2 regions of the Pseudoalteromonas apostichopi genome follow, and region 2 is predicted to be linked to the other one. Evidence: predicted binding sites of a transcription regulator. Region 2 holds the regulator's gene; the other holds the start of a gene.
The links. Region 2 encodes FliA, which starts transcription of late flagellar genes. Its sites were predicted from a motif close to CTAAAGNTNNNNNNNNNNNNGCCGATA; they were not measured.
Positions count from the first base shown of each region.

Region 1 (10,563 bases), 720 kb from region 2:
CGGCAGGCTTTTTAGATTTGACTAACGATCTGGTCTCGATTTTTAGTCAAGTGAAAGACTTCACACCAGAAACGCTTCGTTATGATCAAGGCCGTAACGAATTACGTATTCGTGCGCGCGGCAAAGATTTCCAGTCATTCAGTAAAGTTAAAGCAATTTTAGAACAGCGTGGCTTAACCGTTGATCAGGGTTCGCTGAATAATGATGGTGATTTTGTCGTTGGTGAAATTAAGTTACGAGGTGCGGCATGAAAAATCAAATAATCAATTATTGGCGCTCGTTAAAAGAACAAGAACAGCAACTTGTTATTGTTGCAGGTGTGGTGTTTGTTATTTTTGTGCTAGTTATGGGAGTCTTTCGTCCACTTAACACGGCTATCGAAAAGGCTGAGCAAGACACTATAAAACAGCAAGAGCTATTAGTTTGGGTTGATGAGAGTATTGCTAAATTAAAAGCAAGCGGTAATGCACGTAGTACGAGCAGTCGTAGTTTAAGCCAAATCGTTAATAGCACCCGTAATCGTTATCAAATTATCATTAGTAAAATGCAGCCGAATGACAATTCACTTCGTTTAACAATTGATTCTGTTGAGTTTAATAACCTTGTTGAATGGCTTGATGAATTGGTTAATTCGCACGGCGTACTAATCGAGAATTTAGATTTAAGTAAAGATGACAAATCAGGCTTTGTGCGTGTAAGTCGTTTGGTACTAGAGAAGTAAACGATGAAAAGAGTTATTTTATTAATCACAGTGTTTGTGATGTGTTTTTTGGTGTTTACGCTGGTAAAAACACCCGCTGCCGTTGCACTTGATTTAGCTAAGCCGCATTTACCAAAGCAATTACAATTAGGTAAAGCCAGTGGCACGCTATGGGACGGCCGCATTATGCAGGTACGTTTTGATGGTGAGCAATTAAATAATGTGCGTTGGCAGTTATCAGGCTGGTCACTGTTCACAGGTAAATTAGTGGGTACGGTGCGCTTTGGCAATCCTCGTGATAAAGCGGATATATCTGGTCATGGTGATTTTACATATGGTCTCTTTAACCAAACAGTCACTGTGAAAAAGACTACTTTACGCTTAACGGTTGAACGTGCCATGGAGCGTTTACAACTCCCTTTACCGATTAGTGCACAAGGCCGCGTAATAGTTGATTTAGACGAGTACAGCTCAGGTCAGCCTTATTGTGAGAGTTTAAGCGGTGAAATCGCGAGCCCTAACATTGATGTCAAAGGAATGAACAACTGGTTTAGTATTGGTCCTCTGAGCGGCCGTTTAAGTTGTAAATCGGGTGATGTAGCAGTACTGGTAGACCCAGAAAACCGTTTAGGACTTGAAGCTGATGCAGTATTAAAAGCGAATCTAGACTTTAAAGTAGCTGGCTATATTAAACCTGAAGCAAGCTTACCAAAAGAAGTGCATGATGCAGCTAAGTTCCTTGGTCGTCCTGATAACGAAGGCCGTTATCCGCTTAACTTTTAAATTGGATTAATTGAATAGTATGCAATTACCTGAGTTTTCAAAGCAGCAAAGCGAGCTTCTAAGTCAGTTTTTAGCGCAGCATCCAGATGCGCTTACTTTGGCGCAAACCCAAGGTTACTTGTTTGCCGTGATTTGTGCTCCTGAGCCGCTTGATGTTCACCAGTGGTTAGAAGAGGTTGCACCAGGCTCTGATGGGCAAATGGATGAGCAAGTACTGTTTGCATTTATGGCCTTGTATCAGCAGATCAGCGAGCAAGTATTTGAAACGGGTTTTGCATTACCTGTGAGCCTACAGCTGAGCTCTCAAGGGCAACAATACCTAGATATTCAAGAATGCCAGCATTGGAGCCAAGGTTTTATGCATGGTGCACAAGGCTACGTTAATAAGCTACTAAGTGCTCCCCATTTAGCTGATGAACTTAAAGAAGCGTTGGCTACCGCGCTGCAAAGCTTAGGCTTTTTTACTCTTGAAAGTAGTGAAATTGCAGCCCTCGCAACTGAGCATGGTTTATCTGAAGGGCAATTATGTCAGCAGCAGTATGAAGTGATGAATGAGTTTGCCGCTGGCTTTGCAGAACTTATTGAAGTTGTTGCTGTAAATAGCCAACTTTATAACGATGAGGGCTGGAACTAACCCAGCTCTAATAGGATGTCTGTGCAACCTTTGCTACAGCGTACAACGCCTTTACCTGGCTGATCAGTTTTTAAGTCTAAGGTAAGGGCGCCTTTACACACTTCACAGTATAAGGTTTGCCCTTTACCCAGCTTTTTTAACATATTGCGCTGTTTTGCGAACGAATCGCTGGTTTTTTTGTTTAAAGCAGAAAAGTCCATTACTTGTTTAGCCTTTCCTCAAGCGCATTCGAGACAATACTACATACTCGGTTTAAGCGGTCACCATAAAAATACAAGTTAATGTCTTTTTCACGGCAGTAGTGTAAGTGAAAAATTTGCAGCTTATCGTCTGTTGTAAATGTGTCCTCAATATACTCAAGCTCTGAATTAGATAAATTGAGTTGTGACTTAATATTATTTTTTGCCATATTCGCCGCGGGACTACGATTAATTTTACTAGCATCAGATAGTAATGATACGCCATCTCCTAGTAACCTTTCCCTAGGCTCTTTGATCAAAGGGTGATCAATCGTGAAAAGTGCTAAAATAATAAGCACTAAAATAAGAAATTTTTTCATAGCACAATAATCTTTGATCTAAATAAATACGGTATAGGTGCAAGTTTAATAAAATGGTCGTTTTAAAAGCAAGCAGATACGATTAAATAATTAAAATGTCGTATTTTCGATCAATCCCTGAAATTTTTTATAGATTGAGTATAATGCTTTATAGATTTGAAGTTTCAGAAATCTTTGAACGTAATGAGATGTATTCTGATTTGCCTAAGAGCTTAGAGAACCATCTGCTATAAACATATGTTTGAATGTTATTTCCTAGTGGCGTTGAGGAATTTTAATGGATAAACAGATTAAGGTTAAAAATATCCCAACGGAAGTGAAAATCCAGAAACCGGAAAATGCTTCCCTCGATGATAGATTTAATCCACGCAACCGTATTTATGTTCGAGCTGTAACTGGCTTACATCAATTGCTCAGACAGCGAATTGGTTTTGTCGGTATGCTTGCGTTTATGTTACTACCTTGGATTAATTTCCACGGCCAACAAGCTGTATTGTTCGATTTGGTAGGGCAAAAGTTTAACATTTTTGGCTTAACGCTTTGGCCACAAGACCTGACAATCCTTGCCTTTATTTTAATGTTGGCGGCTTTTGCTCTTTTCTTGGTAACTACTTTCTATGGTCGGGTTTGGTGCGGTTATACCTGTCCACAAACCGTTTGGACCTTTATTTTCATTTGGTTTGAAGAAAAGTTTGAAGGAAGCGCTAATCAGCGTAAGAAACTTGATCAACGCCCGATGGATTTTGATAAGTTTTGGCGAAAAAGTGCTAAACACGGAAGTTGGTGGTTATTCTCACTTTATACCGCATTTACCTTTGTTGGTTATTTTACGCCTATCCGCCAACTATTACCTGATCTGTTTACTCTTGATGCAACAGCATATTCATATATTTGCTTAGCCGTATTTGCGGTGTGCACCTATGGTAACGCGGGTTGGATGCGCGAAATTATGTGTTTACACATTTGCCCATACTCTCGCTTTCAATCAGCTATGTTCGATAAAGATACCTTCACAGTAAGCTATGATGAAGCGCGTGGTGAGAGCCGTGGTCCACGTTCACGCAAACAAGATCCAAAAGAACTTGGTTTAGGTGACTGTATTGACTGTAACTTGTGTGTTCAGGTTTGCCCGACGGGGATCGATATTCGTAATGGTTTACAATACGAATGTATAAATTGCGGTGCGTGTATCGATGCATGTGATGGGGTGATGGATAAAATGAATTACCCTCGCGGACTTATTTCCTATACCACAGAGCGTAATTTAGAAACACCAGATAACAAAACCCATGCACTTCGTCCTAAGTTAATTGGCTATCTCGTCATCTTAGTGCTGCTAACTGGGGCGCTGGTGGCGAACATTGCAATGCGTAAACCTATGGACTTAGATATTATTCGTGACCGTAATCAGTTATACCGTGTTGACTTTAATGGTTTAGTTGAAAATACCTATACATTAAAGGTTATCAATAAAGCGCAACATGAGCAGACATTTAATATTCGTGTCGAAGGGCTTGATAACTTTGAGTACATAGGCAAACAAACATTCACTGTGCCTTCTGGTGAATCATACAATGTACCACTGTCATTGGTTGTTGACCCTTATGATTTGAAAAAGCCAATGACAAAGTTTGAGTTTATACTTTCTGTCGATGGTGAGCCTGATGTGCAGATTTCACAGCCGAGTAACTTCTTTAAGGCACGATAATTAAGTACACTGAGTAAATGAATAAAAAGCGGGATTTTCCCGCTTTTTTTATATGATGAGACATTATGAGTAAATTTAGTTTTGTTGACCTTACACCCGATTCAATTTTAGATGCAGTTGAAAGTATCGGTGTCTATGCTGAATCAGGACTGCTGGCATTAAATAGCTACGAGAACCGTGTTTATCAATTTAAAGCAGAAGATGGCCAACGATATGTTGTTAAGTTTTACCGACCAGAACGCTGGAGTAAGGCGCAAATCTTAGAAGAGCATGCGTTTGCATTTGAACTTGCTGAGGCCGAAGTGCCGGTTGTTGCGCCTGTTATTATCGAAGGGCAAAGCTTGTTTGAGCATAATGGCTATTTGTTTACGTTATTCCCTAGTGTGGGTGGCCGCATTTTTGAAGTTGATAATTTAGATCAACTCGATGTGCTTGGCCGTTTAATTGGTCGAATGCACCAGGTAGCAAAAGCAAAGCCATTTGAACATAGGCCTGTGATCAGTTGCGAAGAATATCTTCAGACAGCTAAAGTTCAGTTACAGGCAAGTAACTTGGTGCCAATGACATTAGAGAACGCCTTCTATACAATTTTAGATTTGGTAATCAAAGAAACCACACAACAGTATAAAAATGTTGAAACTATCCGCCTGCACGGTGACTGCCATGCTGGTAATATATTGTGGTCTGGTGATGCATTGATGTTCGTTGATTTGGATGACAGCCGACAAGGACCTGCCATTCAGGACCTTTGGATGATGCTCAGTGGCGATCGTAACAACCAACTGTTACAGTTAGACACTTTAGTGGCTGCCTATGAAGAATTTTGTGACTTCGATCACAGCCAATTAAAACTGATAGAACCACTCAGAGCGATGAGAATGGTGCATTACATGGGGTGGTTGGCAAAAAGATGGGATGATCCAGCATTCCCACGGAACTTTTCATGGTTTGCTGAAGACAAATACTGGGAACAGCAAATACTAGCGTTAAAAGAACAGCTTGCAGCGCTACAGGAAGCACCATTAAAATTATTACCATAAATTTTTAAAAGCTAATAAAGACGAGAAAATAATGTTTAAAAAATTAAAGTTAAGTCTACTCATTTTATGTTTACCTTTTGCAGCCCTTGCTGCTGATTTTGAAGCAGGTAATCAATATGAAGTTTTAAAAGTTGAGAAAAGTGCAACACCTCAAGTAACCGAGTTCTTTTCGTTTTATTGCCCACACTGTTTTCAGTTTGAGCCTGTAGCAAAAGCATTAACTGCAAGTCTTCCTGAAGGTACCGAGTTTGTAAAAAGCCATGTTAACTTTTTAGGTGGTGTATCTAAGCAAACACAAAGTAATTTAAGCTATGCCTACTTAATTGCTAAGCAGCATGGCAAAGCAGAGCAAGTTGCTGACCAAATTTTTAATAGCATCCACAGACAACGCGCTTTACTTAAAGACATGAAAGACGTTAAAGCATTACTTGCGACCAATGGTATCAGCAACGATGTGTTTGATGCTGAAATTGCAAGCATGCCAGTGATTAGTGCTGAAAAAGCGATGCAAGATAAACAGCAAAAATATTCTGACATGGGTGCGTTAACAGGTGTGCCTACTTTTATCGTAAATGATAAATATAAAATCAATTTAAATACCATCAAAAGCCAGCAGATGCTTGATGAGTTAGTCGAATTCTTATTAAAACAATAATTTTGGAGTAAAGAAGTAATGATCAAGTTAGTAAAAGCTGTATTAATGGCTGCCACGCTAGGTTTAGCGGCAAATGCCTCAGCTGCTCAATATGAAGAAGGTAAGCATTATGAAACGATTGATGCACGCGCTTCTAAAAAGCCTGAAGTAAAAGAGTTCTTCTCATTCTACTGCCCACACTGTAATAACTTCGAGCCAGTAGTGAAAGAGCTTAAAACACTTCTTAAAGAGGGCGTAAAGTTCAAAAAGAGTCATGTTGATTTTTCAGGTCCTCGTGACCCAGAGATTCAAACCATCTTAGCGCAAGGTTATGCGACGGCTAATGTGTTACCACAGAAAGACGCTTTAGTAGCCGCTGTGTTTAATCATATTCACGGTAAGCGTGCACGTATTAACGAACTAGCAGACATGAAAGACATCTTCGTTTCACAAGGTGTATCGGCTGAAGATTTTGATAAGTACTACAACAGCTTCTCTGTACGTACTATGGCGTCTAAAATGAAACGCGACCAAGAATACTACCAACAAAAAGGTGCTTTAAAAGGCGTTCCAACTTTTATTGTTAATGGTAAATATCGCGTGATTATAGGTGCGGATTCAGGTATTAGCGATGCAAAGAGCATGGCAGACTTAATTAATTACCTAGCTGATAAATAAGTTTAGTTTAATTAAAATTAAAGCTCCGCACGCGGAGCTTTTTTTATTGGTAAAGCAAATGCAAAAAATACTAGTTTCAAGCTGTTTGTTAGGAAACCCTGTTCGTTATGACGGGCAATCGCAAAACTTACTTCATCCTGGCTTAGAAACTCTAAAACAGCAGGGAAGGCTTATTGCATTCTGCCCTGAAGTAGCTGGTGGCTTACCTACACCAAGGCCGCCAGCAGAAATTAAATTGGGAAGAGTACTCACCAAAGATGCGCAAGATGTCACAGTGCAATTTGCTTATGGTGCAGAACAAGCTCTTAAACTTTGCCAAAAGCAAGGTATTCGTTATGCCTTGTTAAAAGAGTCAAGCCCGTCATGTGGTCGCAATACGATTTACGATGGTAGTCATTCTGGAAGGAAAATTTCAGGGATGGGGTTAACTGCAAAGCTGTTAACTGACAACAATATAGAAGTGTTTAGTGAGCAGCAGTTGCCAGCACTATTTAAAGCGCTGGCAGACTAATTTTATTTACGCTGTAAAAACACACCTGATTCAATGTGGTGGGTGTAAGGGAATTGATCGAAAATAGCAAAACGCTTTACTGCATGGGTTTTGCATAAGTGGTCAAGGTCACGCTCTAGGGTATCTGGATTACACGAGATATAAATAATATTGTCGTAGTTCGCAACTAGGTCACAAGTCAGTGTGTCCATGCCAGCACGTGGTGGGTCCACCAAGATTGTTTGGCAGTTATAGCTTTTCAGATCAATGCCATCCAAACGAGAGAAAGTGCGCTCGCCTTTCATTGCTTGAGTGAACTCTTCACTCGACATACGAATGATATCTAAGTTTTCAACCTTGTTCTGCGCGATATTGTATTGTGCAGAGTAAACCGATGATTTTGAAATCTCAGTCGCTAATACGCGGTCGAATGAATCTGCAAGAGCAATGGAGAAATTACCATTCCCGCAATATAACTCCAGTAAGTCATTGCTAAGTGGTTGGCAAAGCGCTTGTGCCCACTCTAGCATCTTGATGTTCACTTTCGCATTAGGTTGCGTAAAGCTATTTTCGACTTGTTGATAGATAAGCTCTTTACCGTTTACGTTTAAACGCTCAATAACGAAATCATTACCAATCACTTCTTTTTGCTTGCGAGCACGGCCAATAAAATCAATTTTAAACTGTGTGCTAAGTTTTGCTTTAAGCTCTTTAATAGCTTGTAGCCACTGCTCATCTAATTGTTTGTGGTATAACAAACTAACTAGAATCTCGCCACTTAAGCTTGAAAGATAATCGATTTGAAACAGCTTGCGACGCAGAACTTCATTGTCTTTTAAGTTTTCAATCATGGCTTGCATGACTTCACCCACTAAAGGCGCTGCAGGGTCAAACTCGTCAACACGGATCTTTTCTTTAGTTTGTTGATCAAACATGATGTGAAAAAGGTCTTCACCTTCATGCCAGACACGAAACTCTGCACGTTGGCGGTAATGAATAGGGTCAGAGCCAAACACTTCTAATTTTTCGACCCCAAAACGTCTAAACTGTGAGGTGATGCGCTGCTCTTTCTCACTCAATTGTGCATCATATTGAGTTGTATCAATTTTTATAACCGCCATGGCTGATTACCTTTTATCTCTTAGCTTTATAACGGCGCTATTGTAGGGAGCGCTGAGGATTTGTCTAGTTTTGTTATTTATTTTAGTGTCGTTTTTTTATACAAAAAACTTAAGTTCTGTGGTTTTTGGCCGATAATGAGTTAACCATAACATGGAGTCGGATCATGAAAATTGGCAACCTAGGCTATATGCCTAATACAAATGTGAATAAATACAATGGCAAACAGGCATTGCAGCAGCCTACTATTCAAAATCGTCAAGATAGTTACCAGCAACGAGGCCGAGAGCTGGCTGCTAAAGTTCTTGATGATAAACTTGCTGAGGCACTAGGTTTACCTAAAGCCGAAGAGAAAAAAGATAAACCACTGTTCGACTTTGAAGAGATCGTTAAAAACGTTCTCGACTTTGTTGGCGGTGCGCTTCGCAAAGCAAAAGCAGATGGTGCTGATGATGAAAAGCTCAAAGGTATGCTTGGTGATGCACGAAAAGGTGTACAAATGGGCATCGACGATGCTTATGATGAGCTAAAAGGGTCAGGTATTCTTAATGATGACATCGAAGAGGGTATCGAAAAGTCTAAAGAAGGCATCTATAAAGGTATTGATGAATTAGAAGAAGACTTGTTCAATCCTAAACCAAATTCGGTTTCAGTAAGCCAGGCCCAATACGTTAGTTTAAGTAATAATGCAGAATACACTTTCACTACTGCTGAAGGTGATGAAGTGAGTATTAGCTTTGCTGATGCATACGAAAGTGAGTCAGCAAGCGGCTATAGCAAAAATGGCGATAACGAAGCGTTTGTCAGTGAATCTTCTCAATCACGTGACTTATCATTCTCGATGACAGTCAATGGTGATTTAAATGAGCAAGAGCAGCAAGCTATCAATGAATTGATGGAAGACTTGCAGAGTGTTAGCGAAACATTCTTCTCTGGTTCATTAGAAGACGCCTTTGAACAAGCTAAAGAGTTGAACTTAGGTAACGAGCAACTCGTTGGCTTTACCATGGATCTGAAACAAACAAAAACAGTTGCTGCTATAAAAGGGTATGAAGAATATAAACCATCCCCTGAAAAAGAAGTCGCTGATAAAATAGCGCCATTTAATGACGATTTGAAACAAGCGTTCAATAAAGCGGGTGAGTTAGGTTTGCAAAATGAACTTGCTGGTATCTTACAATGGTTAAACCAAGATAAAGAAGAAGTAAGCAAGCTGGTGGATTATACCAAAGCAATGTTTGAACAAATGAATAAACTACGTTCGGCAACTGAAGAAGCTTAACCCTTTCTTTATTTTTATATAGCTGCATGGCAAACTGCTGGCCTTTGATAATCCGAGGTAAGCAGTTTGTCAGTTCATATAATGGTGTTTGATTCTGGTATAGGTGGGACAACCGTACTTGAACAGATCCAAGCACTGATCCCAGATGCTGATTATAGCTATTTTATGGATAATGCTTTATTGCCATATGGCGCGCAAAGCCAGCAAACGATCATAACCCGCCTTTTTGCGCTACTACAGTTTATCGAAATAGAAAAATTACACGTAGATATCCTAGTAATTGCGTGTAACACCGCCTCTACATCTGCATTAGAAACTATTCGCCCGTATACAAATATAGAAGTAGTTGGTGTTGTGCCTGCGATAAAGCCAGCAAGCGCTTTAAGCAATAGCAAACATATTGGTTTGTTGGCAACGCCATCGACGACCAAGAGCCACTATACTGCAAACTTAATTAGTACTTATAGCCAAGGCACTCAAGTCAGTTTATATGGTTCAACTGAGCTGGTGGAAATAGCAGAAACACTGTTTCATACGCAGACACTCAATAAAGAAAAACTTGAAAAAGAATTGTGTGGTCTAGCTATCGCAGAAGATATAGATGTATTGGTACTTGGCTGTACACACTTTCCATTATTAGCAAATGCGATTAATGACTATTATAAACAACGGATCTTACTTATAGATTCAGGCAAAGCGATTGCTAATCGCGTTAAAAGTTTAATTGAACTTCGGGGATACACAGTAACCGGAGATAAAAAAAAGCCGCTGCACTTTTATGCAACGGCTCCTATTTGTCACTCGCAATTAAACGTTGAGCTGATTACGCTGACTGATCAGATCCCTCACGGAAGCTATTAGTCTCGTTCTCTTGTTTTTGTTTTGCTTCACGTACTTTTAAAGTACGCTGTTGGAATTCGCTATCATTTAATTGAT
Region 1 is NZ_AP028065.1:2,023,314-2,033,876, forward strand. Features, by position in the region: gene gspL (type II secretion system protein GspL) at 1-251, shown strand, start outside; gene QUE86_RS09080 (type II secretion system protein M) at 248-721, shown strand; gene QUE86_RS09085 (type II secretion system protein N) at 725-1,483, shown strand; gene QUE86_RS09090 (YecA/YgfB family protein) at 1,503-2,117, shown strand; gene QUE86_RS09095 (hypothetical protein) at 2,114-2,317, opposite strand; gene QUE86_RS09100 (hypothetical protein) at 2,317-2,676, opposite strand; gene ccoG (cytochrome c oxidase accessory protein CcoG) at 2,954-4,384, shown strand; gene QUE86_RS09110 (serine/threonine protein kinase) at 4,450-5,424, shown strand; gene QUE86_RS09115 (thiol:disulfide interchange protein DsbA/DsbL) at 5,456-6,079, shown strand; gene QUE86_RS09120 (thiol:disulfide interchange protein DsbA/DsbL) at 6,098-6,736, shown strand; gene QUE86_RS09125 (2-thiouracil desulfurase family protein) at 6,795-7,247, shown strand; gene trmA (tRNA (uridine(54)-C5)-methyltransferase TrmA) at 7,250-8,347, opposite strand; gene QUE86_RS09135 (DUF5610 domain-containing protein) at 8,512-9,627, shown strand; gene murI (glutamate racemase) at 9,694-10,488, shown strand; gene QUE86_RS09145 (RNA recognition motif domain-containing protein) at 10,451-10,563, opposite strand, start outside.
Region 1: a site for FliA is predicted at 8,456-8,482, ahead of QUE86_RS09135 (DUF5610 domain-containing protein). Genes of this name have one in related genera too.

Region 2 (10,563 bases):
TCATTACTGGGATATCGTCACATGGGGCGGTTGGATGTTTACTACTGCCTTGGTGCTTGCTTTAGCGCCACTGACGGCGATGCTTGTTATTAATATGTCATTTGGTGTAATGACCCGTGCGGCACCGCAATTAAATATTTTTTCGATAGGTTTTCCGTTTACCTTGGTGGCTGGTCTTGTGATTATTTGGGCTACTCTAGGTAACTTTATGACTCAATTTGAGTTTCAGTGGTTAAAAATGGTTGAGTTAATGTGCAGCCTAGTTGGTTGTACACCTTAGGAGCGCGCCATGGCTGAAGATTCAGGTCAAGAAAAAACCGAAGAACCCACAGGAAAAAAAATAGAAGACGCCAAGAAAAAAGGCCAGGTTGCTCGCTCAAAAGAGTTAGGCACTATGTTTGTGCTTATCTTCTCGGCAATTTCTTTATTATTGTATGGTCCTGAAATTGGTAAGGGACTTTATAATGTCATGGGGCGCTTATTAAGCCTTAATCGAAATGAAACCTACGACACCACTAAAATGTTCTCTGTGTGGGGAATAGTTGCGGATGCTTTACTATTCCCTATGGCAATGTTTGTTTTTATTATTGTAATTGCAGCTTTTATAGGCAATACACTATTAGGAGGATTTAACTTTAGTTGGCAAGCGGCGGCACCAAAAGCGAGTAAAATGTCACCAGCTAAAGGCATAAAACGTATGCTTGGCCCTCAAGCTGGGGTAGAGCTGGTCAAGTCTATTTTAAAGTTTGCTGTCGTTGCCGGTTTTGCGGTGTTTTTAATCAATACCTTCTTTGATGAAATACTACATTTAAGCCAAGAAAGCGCCCCTAGTAATTTTATTCATGCGCTTGAAATTTTATCTTGGATGTTCCTTGGGCTAACTTGTACATTAATTATTATTGCCGCCATTGACGCTCCTTACCAAAGTCATAAACACCATAAAGAGCTAAAAATGACCCTGCAAGAAGTGAAAGACGAATACAAAAACTCTGAGGGTGACCCGCAAATTAAAGCGCGTATTCGTCGAACCCAGCGGGAAATGTCGCAAAGGCGGATGATGCAAGATGTTCCTGATGCAGACGTTATTGTAACCAACCCGACTCACTATTCTGTTGCACTAAAATACGACACAGCTAAAGCTGGTGCGCCTATTGTTCTTGCCAAAGGCGTGGACGAGCTTGCTATGCAAATTCGTAAAGTGGGAAAGGGTAATGACGTGCCAATTGTTGAATCACCAATGCTTACACGTGCGCTGTATCACACTACCGATGTTGGTCAGCAAATACCTGATCAACTATTTACCGCAGTAGCGCAAGTGCTAGCTTATGTTTTCCAGTTAAAACGCTTCCAAAAAGGGCGCGGAAAACGTCCTGTTCCGCTCAATAAAAAGCTACCAATACCAGATGCTTACAAATATTAATAATACCAATCCGCAATAATACTTTAATCATTTTGAGGGATTAAACCTGTCGCTATCTGCGTTAAAAATTTCTGATTTAGAACAACTAAATAACGAAATTTTTGCCTTGCTATCAACGAGGTTTTATTGCCTCAAAATAGATCACTTAATTAAGCGAATTGGTATAAATTTGTAACTTGGAATAGTTATTGCAAATTCCGTGTAGTGTCAATTTTTTGAAATTGTTGAATTATGGAATTTAAAGCGGTATTACAACAACTTAACAGAGATAAAAAAGAATATGCTAAGGGTATCGGTACGCCGTTAATGGTACTTGCTGCGCTGGGTATGGTGATATTACCTCTGCCTCCGTTTCTTTTAGATATTCTTTTTTCGTTTAATATTGCTTTAGCACTCGTGGTGTTACTGGTTACGGTTTATACCATGAAGCCCCTTGAATTTGGTATGTTCCCGGCGGTTCTACTGATTGCAACTATCATGCGTTTAGCGCTGAATGTTGCCAGTACCCGTGTGGTATTGCTAGAAGGTCATAATGGTGGAGATGCAGCTGGTAAAGTTATCGAGGCCTTTGGCTCGGTTGTTATCGGCGGTAACTATGCTGTTGGTTTAGTGGTCTTCCTTATTTTAATCATTATTAACTTTGTGGTTATCACCAAAGGTGCTGGCCGTATTTCTGAAGTATCAGCTCGCTTTACTCTTGACGCAATGCCTGGTAAACAAATGGCGATTGATGCTGACTTAAACGCAGGTTTTATCAGTGCAGAGCAAGCCCGTGAACGCCGTGAAGAAGTCACCCGTGAAGCCGACTTCTATGGTTCAATGGATGGTGCTAGTAAGTTCGTAAAAGGCGATGCAATAGCAGGTATCGTCATTCTAGTGATCAATATCGTTGGTGGTTTATTCGTCGGTATGATCCAACATGACTTATCTTTCAGCCGTGCGATGGAAGTCTACACCTTGTTGACTATTGGTGATGGTCTTGTTGCACAGCTGCCTTCACTGTTACTTTCTATCGGTACTGCAATCGTTGTTACTCGTCAGAATGAGTCGCACAATATGGGCGACCAAGTTAAGACACAGCTAGGTAACGAAAAGTCACTTTATATTGCATCAGGTATTCTGATCATCATGGGTCTAGTACCAGGTATGCCGCACATCGCGTTTTTAAGCTTAGGTGCTTTACTTGGTTACCTTGCTTATTTCACACAACAACAAAAAGCCAAAGCAGAAGCTGAAAAAGCAGAGCAAGAAGCAAATGGTGGTGCGCCTGGTACTGGTGTTGCCAATAAACAAGAACAAAAAGAGCTGGGTTGGGATGACGTTCAGCAAGTTGATGTTATTGGCTTAGAAGTGGGTTATCGCTTAATTCCACTTGTTGACCAATCTCAAGGTGGTGAACTGTTAAATCGTATTAAAGGTGTGCGTAAGAAACTGTCTCAGGAGCTTGGTTTCTTGGTGCCTCCTGTGCATATTCGCGATAACTTAGAACTTGACCCTAATGCATACAGAATCACTATGATGGGTGTTTCAAGTGGTGAGGGTGAGCTTAAACATGGTGATGAGCTAGCGATTAATCCAGGCCAAGTATTTGGTCCAATCAAAGGGGTTGCCACAAAAGACCCTGCATTTGGATTAGATGCGGTTTGGATCAAACCTGACCAAAAAGATGAAGCACAATCACTTGGCTATACCGTCGTTGATTCAGCAACGGTAGTTGCAACTCATATTAGTCAGTTACTCACGAACAGTGCTGCTTTACTACTTGGTCATGAAGAAGTACAAAACTTATTAGATATGTTAGCGAAGAGTCATCCTCGCCTTGTTGAAGGACTGGTTCCTGACGTATTACCACTTACTACTATCGTAAAAGTGCTACAAAACTTACTCAATGAAGGGGTGGCAATTCGCGATATGCGCTCGATTGTGCAAACCCTTGTTGAGTATGGTCCACGTAGCCAAGACCCTGATGTACTAACGGCTGCAGTGCGAATTTCACTTCGCAGACTTATCGTTCAAGACGCTGTTGGTATGTCTTCTGAGATCCCTGTCATTACCTTGGCGCCTGAGTTGGAACAGATGTTGCATCAGTCACTTCAGAATGCAGGTGACGAAGGTGCCGGAATAGAGCCAAGCCTTGCAGAGCGACTTCAACAATCATTGAATGAAGCGCATCAAAACCAAGAAATGGCCGGTGAACCTTCGATACTGTTAACGTCAGGAATGTTACGTACTGTGTTATCTCGTTTCGTTAAGTACACAATCCCAGGTTTAAGGGTGATGTCTTATCAAGAGGTGCCAGACGAAAGACAGATTAAGATTGTCAGCTCAGTAGGCCAACAATAGGATAGTAAAGGGGTTGAACCATGAAAATTAAACGTTTTTTTGCTAAAGATATGCGCACTGCACTGAAAGAAGTGAAAGATGAGTTAGGTGTTGATGCGGTTATTATGTCGAACAAAAAGCTTGCTAACGGCGTTGAAATCGTTGCAGCTGTTGATTACGACAAAGCAGCCCCGAAAGCCGAAGCTAAACCTGCAGTGGCACAATCAGCACCTGCACCACAGCATAATTTTGTTAAGCCTGAGCCAATGCGTGCTAAACCTGAGCCGCAAGCGAAAGTTGCTGATAGCCTACAAGCGTTACTTGAGCGTCAAGCCCCACGCCCTCGTTCGCCAGAGCTGGCGTCAATGTTTAGTCAATCTGGTATTGATACGAGTGAACATTATCAACCAAAAGAACCAAGCTTTGAGCAGCAACAGCCTGAATATAAGCAAGCTCCTCGTTATCAGCAGCAAGCAGCACCTCGTGTACAAACTCAAGCTCATAGCCTAGGGTTTGATGACGATTTAGACGCAGGTTTTGATGATTTAGACTCACCCGCTGATCATAAAAACTCAGCCCCAGCTAATCAATCAGAAATGACGACTATGCGCGAAGAAATGAATGCGATTCGTCAATTACTTGAACACCAAGTATCTGGATTAATGCAACAAGATATGGCGCGCCGTGATCCAACACGCGCTTGTATGATTGATCGTTTAGCTGGTATGGGGATTGAGCGTGATGTTGCTGAGCAAATGGCGTGTTTTATTCCTGATGATGTATCTCGCCAACAAGCATGGCAAGCGCTGCTGCAAATGGTTGAAAACCAAATGCATACAACTAACAACGAAATCCTACGCCAAGGTGGAGTTTTTGCACTAGTTGGTCCAACGGGCGTTGGTAAAACAACCACAGTTGCGAAATTAGCAGCACTTGGAGCACAAAAATATGGTGCTGATAAAGTTGCACTGATCACCACTGATACATACAGAATTGGTGCCTACGAACAATTGGCTACTTATGGTCGTATTATTGGTTGTGGTGTAAAGCAAGTAAAAGATGCGAATGAATTAGCTGAAGTGTTATACCATTTACGTAATAAGCGTCTAGTATTAATAGACACTGCGGGTATGAGCCAACGAGATTTACGCTTAACTGAACAATTAAACACCTTAATGCGTAATCAGCGTGTTGATATTCGTAGTTATTTAGTATTAAGTGCTACAGCGCAGATAAATGTGTTGCAAGAAACCGTAAGACACTTTAAAAAGGTTCACCTAAGTGGCTGTATCTTCACTAAATTGGATGAATCTTTAAGTTTAGGTGAGATTATTAGCATAGCGATTCAAAATCGTCTGCCAATAGGGTATCTTACTAACGGTCAGCGCGTTCCTGAGGATATTCGCGTAGCGAATGCTGAAAAACTAGTGAAAAAAGCTGAACAATTGTATTTAAAACGAGCAAAAGCACAACATTCAAGACGTCAAGCAGTAGCGTCGAACACAGTAGGGATGTATGATTAACACAGTATTAGATCAAGCAAGCGGCCTGCGCAAAATGAATCAAAATAATAATAGTGGCGTTAAAGTTATCGCTGTTACTGGCGGTAAAGGTGGAGTGGGTAAAACCAACGTCTCACTCAACACCGCAATCGCATTAGGCCAGCAAGGAAATCGTGTATTAGTATTAGATGCCGATTTAGGTTTGGCAAACTGTGACGTGATGCTTGGCCTTCGTGTTGAACGTAACTTATCTCATGTTTTGTCGGGCGAGTGTGAGCTTGATGAAATTCTCGTCGAAGGCCCTGCAGGAATCAAAATTGTACCAGCAACGTCTGGTTCTCAAAGTATGGTTGAATTATCGCCATCTGAGCATGCAGGTCTTATACGTGCATTTAGCGAGTTAAACACTGAGTTTGATATTTTAATTGTTGATACCGCCGCAGGTATTTCAGACATGGTATTAAGCTTTTCTCGTGCAGCCCAAGACGTTGTTGTAGTTGTATGTGATGAACCCACCTCAATTACTGATGCTTACGCACTTATAAAAGTACTTAGCCGTGAGCATGGCGTATATAAATTTAAAATTGTTGCCAATATGGTGCGCAGTTTGCGTGAAGGGCAAGAATTATTTGCTAAACTTTCAAAAGTAACGGATCGTTTTTTAGATGTTTCGATGGAGTTAGTAGCAACCATTCCTTATGACGAGAACATGCGTAAGTCTACGCGCCGTCAAAAAGTAATCGTTGAATTATTCCCGAATTCACCAGCAGCGGTGGCGTTTAAAACATTAGCAACAAAAGCAGTTAAATGGCCGATCCCTAATCAACCGTCTGGCCATTTAGAATTTTTTATTGAAAAACTAGTAAACGGCTAACTATGACAACATCGGTGAATAAAGCGATGGGATATCAATCAGCACAAAATTTAAATGCGATTGTTGAAAAACATGCCTCTTTAGTGAAAAAAGTGGCGTGCCATCTAATTGCTCGTTTACCTGCCAGTGTGCAACTCGATGATTTAATTCAATCAGGCATGATAGGCCTGATTGAAGCGTCAAAAAACTTTGATGCTAGCAAAGGTGCTAGTTTTGAAACCTTCGCAGGTATTCGTATTCGTGGTGCTATGCTGGATGAAATTCGCCGAGGTGACTGGGCTCCACGTTCAGTTCACCGAAATGCCCGCCTAGTGGCAGAAACCATTGCCGAATTAGAGAGCACGTTAAATCGTGAACCAAAAGACACTGAAGTAGCTGAAAAACTTGATATTACACTGGATGAGTACCATCATATTCTACATGATGTAAATTCTAGTAAAGTATTAGGCATTGAAGACTTAGGCGTGGATGAAGATGTCATCACACCAGTAGGTCAGGATTTAGGACTAGACAAACCGTTTAATAACGTTAAAAATGAGCGGTTTAACCAGTCTCTATTAACGGCTATCCAATCGTTACCAGAAAGAGATGCTCTCGTTTTGTCTTTGTACTACAACGACGAAATGAACTTAAAAGAAATAGGACACATACTCGATGTTAGCGAGTCGCGTGTGAGTCAAATACATGGTCAGGCGATGATTAAGCTCAAAGCAAAAATCAATGACTGGATTAATTAGTAGTAAGTAAATAAAGGTTCAAACCTCACCGGAGGATGTTTTGGATAAAAACATGAAAATTCTTGTTGTTGATGATTTTTCTACAATGAGACGTATCATTAAAAATCTATTAAGGGATTTAGGTTTTACCAATGTGCAGGAAGCTGACGACGGTTCAACAGCATTGCCAATGCTACAAAATCAAGAATTTGATTTTGTTGTAACAGATTGGAACATGCCTGGTATGCAAGGTATTGATTTGTTACGCGCAATTCGTGCTGATGATAGCCTTAAGCATATTCCTGTGTTAATGGTGACAGCTGAAGCGAAAAAAGAACAAATTGTTGCTGCTGCTCAAGCAGGTGTTAATGGCTATATCGTTAAACCATTCACTGCTGCGACACTTAAAACCAAATTGGAAAAAGTGTTTGAACGTTTAGGTTAATCTAAGGGGAGAGGCTTATGTCAGCACTTGCTGCGCCTCAAATAAGTTTAGAGCAAGCTCGTCAACTTGTTGAGTATCTTGAAAATGGTGAACAAGAAAAAGCTGATAAGCTCATTCTTGATGCTGCGTCAAAAGAGCAATCAGAGTTGTTTGCTGAAGTCGGTAAATTGACGCGTCAACTTCATGAAGCGTTAAAAAACTTTGACCTAGATACTCGTCTCGCTGATTTAACTACCGACGCTATCCCAGATGCTAAGCAGCGCTTAAATTATGTTATGGAAATGACAGAAAGTGCCGCCAATAAAACTATGGATGCAGTTGAAGCAAGTTTACCGATAGCGCAACAACTTGCTGATGAAATTGCTGCAATTAAGCCTACTTGGGATCGTTTAATGAACCGAGAAATTGAACTCGGTGAATTTAAATCGTTATGTCATAGCCTAGATAAGTTCATGAATAACTCGCACACAAAAACCGATGAGCTTCAAGGCTTGATGACGAATGTGCTGATGGCGCAGGATTATCAAGATTTAACTGGACAAGTTATTCGTCGTGTCATTGAACTAGTGCGAGAAGTAGAAGACAGTTTAATTAATCTCTTAACTGTGTTTGGCAGTCAAGAAGATGGTCATCAACAACAAGAAAAACAGGCCATAGAAAAAGCACCTGCACCAAGTGACACACTAGCAGGTCCTGAAGGGCCGATTATTGATAAAGAGTCTCGCGATGATGTTGTTTCAGGACAAGATGAAGTCGATGATCTATTATCAAGTCTGGGCTTCTAAGAGGAGAGTAGCTGCATGAGCTTTGAAGTCGATGAAGATATATTACAGGATTTCCTTGTTGAAGCAGGAGAAATCTTAGAGCTATTGTCGGAGCAATTAGTTGAGCTTGAAAACAACCCAGAAGACAAAGATCTATTAAACGCCATTTTTAGGGGCTTCCACACTGTTAAAGGTGGTGCAGGTTTCTTAAGTATGACTGAACTTGTTGATGCTTGTCATGGCGCAGAGAATGTTTTCGATTTATTACGCCAAGGTGTACGCACTGTTACGCCTGAGCTAATGGACGTAATATTACAAGCTCTTGATACTATTAATGAAATGTTCGCCACGATTCAAAATCGCGAACAACCAGAGCCTGCAGATCCAGCCCTATTAGAAGTCCTTCATAAATTAAGTCAGCCGCCTACTGCAGAAGAGCTTGCAGGTGAAGATTTATCTGTAGCAGAGGACGTTGCAGTTGCACCTGAAGAACCAGCAGTTGAAGAGGTTGTTGTTGATACGCCTGAAGTCACAGCAGATACAGCAACAGACAACATCGATGAAAATGACCCATTTGCGTTCGATATGTTATTTGATGGCGGCGGTCTTGCTGATAGCAGCGCTGAGTCTCAAAATATTGACGAAATCACTGAAGATGAATTCGAAAGCCTGTTAGATGAGCTGCATGGAAAAGGCCAAGGACCAGCAGCATCTGCTCCTGAGTCAAATAGCAGTGACAGTGATGATATTACCGATGATGAATTTGATAGTTTATTAGATGAATTGCACGGTGTTGGTAATTTTGGGGAAGTAAAACAAGATAATACTGCCAAGCCTGAAGCTACAAGTTCTATTGAGCCAGCCTCTGCCACCCCTACTGCAGAGGCAGCAAGCAGCGATTCAGACGATGAAATTAGTGATGATGAGTTTGAGGCACTTCTTGACGAGTTACATGGCAAAGGCACAGCTCCTCAATCATTGGAAAGTTCAACCGCGGAAAAAGCACCAGAGCCACCAAAAGCTGAACCTACAAAACCTGCTCAGCCTGCAGCCTCTAAACCGGCACCTGCACCTGCACCTGCACCGAAACCTGCAGCTGCAGCTAGTAAACCTGCTCCAGCTCCTGCAAAAGCGCCAGCAGCTTCAGCGGCACCGAAAAAGGCTCCGCCTCCACAGGCAGAAACAACGGTTCGTGTTGATACCAAACGTCTTGACGAAATCATGAACATGGTTGGTGAGCTTGTATTGGTTCGTAACCGCTTGGTAAGTCTTGCGAATAACAGCAACAGTGAGTCAATGGGTAAAGCCATCTCGAACCTAGACGTGGTAACCGCAGACTTACAAGGTGCGGTAATGAAAACCCGGATGCAGCCAATTAAGAAAGTATTTGGTCGTTTCCCACGCGTAGTTCGTGACTTAGCTCGTAGCTTGAAAAAAGACATTAATCTGCAGCTAGTAGGTGAAGAAACCGATTTAGATAAAAACCTTGTTGAAGCACTTGCTGATCCATTGGTGCACTTAGTGCGTAACTCTGTAGACCATGGTATTGAAATGCCAGATGTGCGTGAAGCTGCAGGTAAACCGCGTACAGGTACAGTCACGCTCTCAGCATCACAAGAAGGTGATCATATTCTGCTTACCATTCGTGATGATGGTGCTGGTATGGATGCTGATAAGCTGAAAAAAATCGCAATCAGCAAGGGTGTAATTGATCATGATCAAGCAAGCCGTTTGTCGGATACAGAAGCATACAACCTAATATTTGCTCCTGGTTTCTCAACGAAAGAAGAGATCTCTGATATTTCAGGGCGCGGTGTCGGCATGGATGTGGTTAAAACTAAAATAACCCAGTTAAATGGTTCGGTTAACATCCAGTCGGAATTGGGCGTAGGTACTGCACTAGAAATTAAGGTGCCATTAACGCTTGCTATCTTACCAACTCTAATGGTTGTTGTAGGTGAGCAAACCTTTGCTCTACCGCTTGCTGGCGTAAGCGAAATTTTCCACCTTGATTTAACTAAAACTAACGTAGTTGATGGCCAACTGACAATAATAGTTCGTCAAAAAGCGATTCCGCTTTTCTATTTACAACATTGGTTAGTAAAAGGTGCCAACCGCCAAGAGCGTAAAGCAGAAGGTCACGTGGTGATTGTACAAATAGGTACTAAACAAGTGGGCTTTGTTGTTGACTCATTAATTGGTCAAGAAGAGGTGGTTATCAAACCTTTAGATGCCTTATTACAAGGCACGCCAGGAATGGCAGGTGCGACAATTACTTCTGATGGTGGGATTGCATTGATCCTCGATGTACCTAGTATGCTTAAGCATTACGTTGGCTAATAATAAATAATAAAGTGCAGTGTTTAGCTGCACTTTAAATGATATAAAACAAGAGAGTGCCAATGGCAGTCAAAGTATTAGTTGTTGATGATTCAAGCTTTTTTCGCCGCAGAGTAAGCGAAATTTTAGAGCAAGACAGCAATATTCAGGTAATTGGTTTTGCCGTTAATGGTCGTGAGG
Region 2 is NZ_AP028065.1:2,747,277-2,757,839, forward strand. Features, by position in the region: gene fliR (flagellar biosynthetic protein FliR) at 1-280, shown strand, start outside; gene flhB (flagellar biosynthesis protein FlhB) at 290-1,420, shown strand; gene flhA (flagellar biosynthesis protein FlhA) at 1,652-3,763, shown strand; gene flhF (flagellar biosynthesis GTPase FlhF) at 3,784-5,265, shown strand; gene QUE86_RS12460 (MinD/ParA family ATP-binding protein) at 5,258-6,118, shown strand; gene QUE86_RS12465 (RNA polymerase sigma factor FliA) at 6,145-6,855, shown strand; gene cheY (chemotaxis response regulator CheY) at 6,896-7,279, shown strand; gene QUE86_RS12475 (protein phosphatase CheZ) at 7,297-8,064, shown strand; gene QUE86_RS12480 (chemotaxis protein CheA) at 8,080-10,383, shown strand; gene QUE86_RS12485 (protein-glutamate methylesterase/protein-glutamine glutaminase) at 10,446-10,563, shown strand, end outside.